Caballeronia sp. LZ062: one gene and its partner. The protein of the gene in region 1 interacts with the protein of each later gene in a pairwise test. Links are inferred from orthologs where the notes say so. Each region holds a gene or a part of one and is shown in the gene's direction. Other genes may lie near its edges.

Evidence for each region.
Region 2: the proteins of ptsN (region 1) and P9239_RS13200 interact in binary tests that used the Escherichia coli proteins (3 or more experiments, as listed by UniProt). The link is inferred for Caballeronia sp. LZ062 from one-to-one orthologs.

The regions. Positions count from the first base shown.
Region 1 is NZ_JARTWB010000002.1:2,261,606-2,264,857, forward strand. The notes cover bases 176-3,112. They hold ptsN (PTS IIA-like nitrogen regulatory protein PtsN), read left to right. Parts: upstream 176-1,384; coding sequence 1,385-1,840; downstream 1,841-3,112. Other genes in these bases: P9239_RS16545 (RNA polymerase factor sigma-54), read left to right, coding at 176-448; hpf (ribosome hibernation-promoting factor, HPF/YfiA family), read left to right, coding at 631-990; hprK (HPr(Ser) kinase/phosphatase), read left to right, coding at 2,024-2,992; rapZ (RNase adapter RapZ), read left to right, coding at 3,072-3,112. In the rest of the region: more of P9239_RS16545, read left to right, coding at 1-175; more of rapZ, read left to right, coding at 3,113-3,252. UniProt on the Escherichia coli protein: Seems to have a role in regulating nitrogen assimilation.
Region 2 is NZ_JARTWB010000002.1:1,511,523-1,515,111, reverse strand. The notes cover bases 187-3,460. They hold P9239_RS13200 (sensor histidine kinase KdpD), read left to right. Parts: upstream 187-536; coding sequence 537-3,260; downstream 3,261-3,460. Other genes in these bases: P9239_RS13195 (hypothetical protein), read left to right, coding at 3,332-3,460; kdpC (potassium-transporting ATPase subunit KdpC), read left to right, coding at 187-487. Outside these bases: more of kdpC, read left to right, coding at 1-186; more of P9239_RS13195, read left to right, coding at 3,461-3,589. UniProt on the Escherichia coli protein: Member of the two-component regulatory system KdpD/KdpE involved in the regulation of the kdp operon. KdpD may function as a membrane-associated protein kinase that phosphorylates KdpE in response to environmental signals.

The DNA.
Region 1 (3,252 bases):
GCTGATCAAGAATATCCAGCAGCGTTTCGAGACGATTCTTCGCGTCGCGCAGGCGATTGTCGAGCGTCAGAAGAACTTTTTTGCGCATGGTGAAATCGCCATGCGGCCCTTGGTTTTGCGGGAGATTGCTGATACGCTGGGTTTACACGAATCGACGGTCTCCCGTGTGACGACCGGGAAGTACATGCTCACCCCATTCGGGACGCTTGAATTTAAGTACTTCTTCGGATCGCACGTTTCCACCGACACGGGCGGCGCCGCATCGTCCACGGCGATCCGGGCCCTCATCAAGCAACTGATAGGAGCGGAAGACCCCAAAACTCCTCTTTCAGACAGCCGCATCGCCGAACTGCTGGCGGAACAAGGCTTCGTGGTCGCGCGGCGCACCGTCGCCAAATACCGCGAGGCGCTGAAAATCCCCGCAGTCAATCTGCGCAAGTCTCTTTGACCCGTCTCTGTGGTTCACCGCATACCGCGGTGGACATTTACCGGCCGCATCGCGAAAGCGCGGACGAGCCGGCCAAGCGGCCCGTTCCTTGCGCGTACAAACATCGTGCACGGCGGGACGCGTAGCCGACCGGTATCGGACGAGCCGCCGTGATTCAACGGCCCTTAGCTTGGAGAGCAACTATGAATCTGAAGATCAGTGGACACCACCTCGAATTGACGCCTGCGTTGCGCGAGTTTGTGATCACGAAACTGGACAGAGTGCTCCGTCATTTTGATCAGGTGATGGACGGCAACGTTGTCCTCTCGGTCGACACTCATAGGGACAAGGACAAGCGGAACAAGGCGGAAATCAATCTGCACCTCAAAGGTAAGGACATTTTTATCGAGAGTTGTGACGCTGATATGTACGCGGCCATCGACCTGATGGTGGACAAGCTCGACCGGCAAGTGATCCGTCACAAGGACAAGATCCAGGGTCACGCCCACGAAGCCGCGAAGTACCGCGAGGAAGCGCGCGGACTGGAAGCGCCCTCGCCCTGAACGGCAGGAACGCGAACGGCGCCGCCCGCCGCCCGTCGGCGGGCGCGATTCGAGGCTTTCCTCGAATCGGCGAACGCAACGAAGCGCCAGAGAAACGTCCGCTTCGGACAAACGCCGCCCTTTGGCGGCGTTTTTGTTGCATAGTGCATGACGGGGTGGCACAAAGCATTGATTTTTCGAACTTTGTACTGCACATTCGATAGCGGAAAGCGCAATGGCGCGCCGCACCATCGCGCTTTCCGCTGTTCTATAATGAGCCGGTTAATATCGGGGTCGCAGTAGAGGAACGCTGCAACGAACGCCGTGAGCGCATCTTTCGTATCGCCATCGCCGTGCGCGCTTTCAGACAGCAGCCACGATGAGGAGCTATCAGGCCACGCATCAGCCTGCCAACATGAATCGTTTAGCCAAATTTCTTCCCATCGAGAACGTCGTTCTCGGACTGTCCGTCACCAGCAAGAAGCGTGTATTCGAGCAAGCGGGCCTGATTTTCGAGAACCAGAACGGCATCGCCCGCAGCATCGTCACCGACAACCTCTTCGCTCGCGAGCGCCTGGGTTCGACCGGGCTCGGCGAAGGCGTCGCCATTCCGCACGGCCGCATCAAGGGGCTGAAGCAACCGCTCGCCGCCTTCGTGCGCCTGGCCGAGCCGGTCGCGTTCGAATCGCCGGACGGTCAGCCGGTGTCGCTGCTCATCTTCCTGCTCGTGCCCGAACAGGCCACGCAGCAGCATCTCGAAATCCTGTCGGAGATCGCGCAACTGCTCTCCGACGGCGAAGCGCGGGAGCGTCTGCATAAGGAAGAGGACCGCGAGGCGCTGTATCAGGTGCTCACGCAATGGCAACCGTGAGCGCCGCATAGACGCAGGCCACCGTTTTGACAAAGGCGCCGCGCCGCTCGCGCGCTTTTGGCGCGCCTCGCGTGCGCGGTGCTTCTGCGGCACAATCGGTCACACGCAGCGCCATGCGGCGAATCGAAGCAACGGCTTCGTCACGCGAAGGCTGCTCCCGGCTTCCAACGGAGTTCCGGCCTCATGGATACGTCCAGCATCAACGCCCAAAGTATTTTCGACGACAACGCCGCCGCCCTGAAGCTCAGTTGGCTCACGGGGCACGAAGGCTGGGAGCGCGGCTTTTCGAGCGAAACGGTTGCGAACGCAACGTCGAGCGCCGACCTCGTCGGCCACCTGAACCTGATCCACCCGAACCGCATTCAGGTGCTGGGCGACGCCGAGATCAACTACTACCAGCGTCAATCCGACGAAGACCGCTCGCGCCATATGGCCGAGCTGATCGCGCTGGAGCCGCCGTTCCTGGTGGTCGCGGGCGAAGTGGGCGCGCCGCCGGAACTCGTGCTTCGCTGCACGCGCTCGTCGACGCCGCTCTTCACCACGCGCATGTCGGCAGCGGCCGTCATCGACAGTCTGCGCGCGTACATGTCGCGCATTCTCGCGCCGCGCGCCACGCTGCACGGCGTGTTCATCGACATTCTGGGCATGGGCGTGCTGCTAACCGGCGATTCCGGCCTCGGCAAAAGCGAACTGGGCCTGGAACTTATCAGCCGCGGCCACGGACTCGTTGCCGACGACGCTGTCGACTTCGTGCGTCTCGGTCCCGATTTCGTCGAAGGGCGCTGCCCGCCGCTTTTGCAGAATCTGCTCGAAGTGCGCGGCCTCGGCCTGCTCGATATCAAGACCATCTTCGGCGAGACCGCCGTGCGCCGGAAGATGAAGCTCAAGCTGATCGTGCAGCTCGTGCGCCGTCCGGACGGCGAGTTCCAGCGCCTGCCGCTGGAAAGCCAGACCGTCGATGTTCTCGGTCTGCCCATCAGCAAAGTGACGATTCAGGTCGCGGCAGGCCGCAACCTTGCTGTGCTGGTGGAAGCGGCGGTGCGCAACACCATCCTGCAATTGCGCGGCATCGACACCTTGCGCGATTTCATGGACCGCCAGCGGCTTGCCATGCAGGACCCGGACAGCCAGTTTCCCGGCAAACTCATCTGAAGCCTGCGCATTCTCACGAAATCGGCACGAAGTCCGGACGATATGCAGGTGCTAAGATGAAGCGAACGAGCACACTTCCATGCGTATCATCCTGATCACCGGCATATCCGGCTCTGGCAAGTCCGTCGCGCTCAATGCCCTCGAAGACGGCGGCTACTACTGCGTCGACAACCTGCCTCCGCGCTTTTTGCCCGATCTCGCCGCGTATCTCGCGAGCGAGGGCCAGCAGCGCCTCGCCGTCGCAATCGACGCCCGTTCGA
Region 2 (3,589 bases), 750 kb from region 1 along the record:
GCAGACGGTGTTCAGGCATCAGGCGAACGGCAGCCTCGTCGAGCTTGACGGGAAAATCGTCGGCTCCGAACTGATCGGGCAGCAGTTCGACGCGCCGCGTTATTTCTGGGGCCGCCCGTCGGCTACGACGCCGAATCCCTATAACGCGGGCAGCTCCGGCGGATCGAACCTCGGCCCGACCAATCCCGCGCTCGCCGATGCCGTCAAAGCGCGCATCGCCGCGCTCCATGCCGCCGATCCTTCGAACGACGCCGCCGTGCCCGTCGATCTCGTGACCTCATCGGGCAGCGGGCTCGATCCCGACATCAGCCCGGCGGCGGCCGCGTATCAGATCGCACGCGTGGCGCGGGCCCGTGGGCTGTCCGTCGCGCAAGTCAATGCGCTCGTCGTCCAGGCGACGTCCGCGCGCGCGTTCGGCGTCATCGGGGAACCTGCGGTGAATGTGCTTAAATTGAATCTCGCGCTGGACCGGGCGAGCGTTCGCTGAGCGCCGCCATTCCCCAAGCGCAACATGACGAGACCCCGCACAGGAGCCCATGCGCCCGACCCCCGATGAACTCCTCGACAAGCTGCAACGCGAGGAAGCAAAGCGCCAGCGCGGCAGGCTGAAGGTGTTCTTCGGCGCGTCGGCGGGCGTCGGCAAGACGCTTGCCATGCTGCAAGCTGCGCGACGCCGCCGCGAAGAAGGGGTCGATGTGGTGATCGGCGTCGTCGAAACGCATGGCCGCAAGGAGACGCTCGCGCTATGCGCGGGCCTGGCGACGCTGCCGCCCGCGCAGATCGACTATCGCGGCCGCACGCTCGCGGAATTCGATCTCGACGGCGCGCTCGCGCGCAAGCCGCAACTCATCGTCGTGGATGAGCTCGCGCATTCGAATGTGCAGGGCTCGCGCCACCTCAAACGCTGGCAGGACGTGCACGAACTGCTCGACGCGGGCATCGACGTGTACACGACCGTCAACGTGCAGCATCTGGAAAGCCTCAACGATATCGTCGGGCGCATCACCGGCATTCGCGTGTGGGAGACGGTGCCCGACCGCGTGTTCGATCTCGCCGATGAAGTGACGCTCGTCGATCTGCCGCCCGAGGAACTGCTCGACCGTCTGCGCGAAGGCAAGGTCTATCTGCCGCAGCAGGCCGAGCACGCGGTGCGCAACTTCTTTCGCAAGGGCAATCTGATCGCGCTGCGCGAACTCGCGCTGCGCCGCACCGCCGACCGCGTGGATGCGCAGATGCGCGAGTACCGCGCCGATCAGTCGATCGAGCGCATCTGGCAAGCGCGCGAGCGGTTGATCGTGTGCGTCGGGCCGGGACCGGAAGGCGCGGTGCTGGTGCGCGCGGCGGCGCGGCTGGCGGCGGCGCTGAAGGCGGACTGGCTCGCGGTTTATGTCGAAACGCCGAAGCTCCAGCGCCTCTCCGACGATGACCGCCGCCGCACGCTCGATGCGCTTAAGCTCGCCTCGGAACTCGGCGCGGAAACCGTGACGCTGGACGGCGCCGATGCCGCCGCGACGCTCATCGACTACGCGCGGATGCGCAACGTGTCGAAGCTCGTCGCGGGCGCGCCGGGCGCGCGAAGCTGGCGGCGTATGGTCCGAAAGCCGGTCGCGGAACGCATCATCCGGCATGCGGCGGATATCGACGTCACGCTCGTTTCCGCCAACTCGCGCGACGAGTCGCGAGCGCGGCGGGCATCGATAGCCGGGGCGTGGCCCGACGGCGAGCATTCGCCGGCACGTGCTTACTGCTACGCGATCGGCATAGGCGCAGCGATCACGCTGGTCGCGGATCTGCTGGCGGCGCGGCATATCGCGCTCACCAATCTCGTGATGCTGTATCTGCTCGGCGTGATCTTTACCGCCGCGCGGCTCGGGCGCGGGCCGGGCGTGCTGCTGTCGTTCGTGTCGGTCGCGGCGTTCGACTTTTTCTTCGTGCCGCCCGCGCTGTCGTTTTCCGTCACCGACACGCAATACGTGCTCACGTTCGTCGTGATGCTGTTGACGTCGCTCACGATCAGCCATCTCACGTCCAGCCTGCGCCGCGAGGCGCGCATCGCGTCGCAGCGGGAGCGGCGCACCAGCGCCATGTACGCGATGACCAAGGAACTCGCCGCCGCGCTGATGACCGGGCAGATCATCGAGATCGGCACGCGGCACGTAGCGGAAGTCTTCCACGCAAAAGTCGCGATGCTGCTGCCCGATGCGAGCGAACGCGTGCGCCAGAAAGTGGACGAGCCGAACGCGGACGCGATGCTGGATACGGCGCGCATCGACCTGGATATCGCGCAGTGGGTCTACGAGCAGCAGAAACCCGCGGGCCGCGGCACCGACACGCTGCCCGCCGCCGACGCGCTCTACTTGCCGCTGCGCGCGCCGATGCGCACGCGCGGCGTGCTCGCGATCCTCGTCGAGCGCGAGGCGGAGCTGGCCGTGCCGGAGCAGCGGCGCATGATCGAAACCTTCGCGGCGCAGATCGCGCTGGCGCTCGAACGCGTGCATTACGTGGATATCGCGCAAGACGCGCTCGTCAACATGGAGTCCGAGCGGCTGCGCAATTCGCTGCTCTCCGCGATATCGCATGACTTGCGCACGCCGTTGACGTCGATTGTCGGCTTCGCGTCGGTGCTGGAAGAGAACGCGCGGGGCATCGGCGGTCTGCCGGGCGAATCGCAGGAACTGGTGCACGCGATCCACGAGGAAGCGCTGCGCATGAGCGGGCTCGTGACGAATCTGCTCGACATGGCGCGCTTGCAGGCGGGCGCGATCCGCCTGAACCGGCAATGGTCGATGCTCGAAGAAACCGTCGGCGCGGCGCTCGCGACGCTCCGGCGCACGCTCGCGGGCCGTCCGGTACACGTGCGCGTGCCGCATGACCTGCCGCTGCTGCGCCTCGACGCCGTGCTGATGGAGCGCCTCTTCGCGAACCTGCTGGAGAACGCGGCCAAGTACACGCCCGCGCTAACGCCGATCACCATCGCGGCAGAAAAAGAGACATCGGGCGATGTGCGCGTCGTCATCGACGATGAAGGGCCGGGCGTGCCCGCCGGCATGGAGACGCGCCTGTTCGAGAAGTTCACGCGCGGCGAGAAGGAATCGGCGCAGCCGGGCATCGGGCTCGGGCTGGCGATTTGCCGCGCGATCGTGGAGGCGCATGGCGGGCGCATCGGCGTGGAGAATCGCGTCGACGCGCAAGGGCGCGTATGCGGCGCGCGCTTCTGGTTCACGCTGCCGGCGGATGAAGCGCCGCCGGAAATCGAGTAGAGCGAGCGCATGTAGGGCATTCATGCGCGATCGCACGGTCGGGAACGCGCGGGGGCGGTAGATTTGCTCGCATGACTTCCTCCTTCAGCCGCCGACGCTTTCTTGTCGATGCCGCGCTCGGACTGGGCGCGTTGCACGTGTATGCGTATCCGCGCATGGCATTCCCGGCGACCCGTTCGAATGGCGACGCCCTGACTCCGTTTGCGTTCGGCGCAAAAGGCGATGGCCGCGCCGACGACACCGCCGCCCTCAACGCCGCCTATGAACACGCGCGCCAGCAGCGCATATTGGCGGTATCGCTCTGCGGCGCGACGTATCGCGTGACGCGC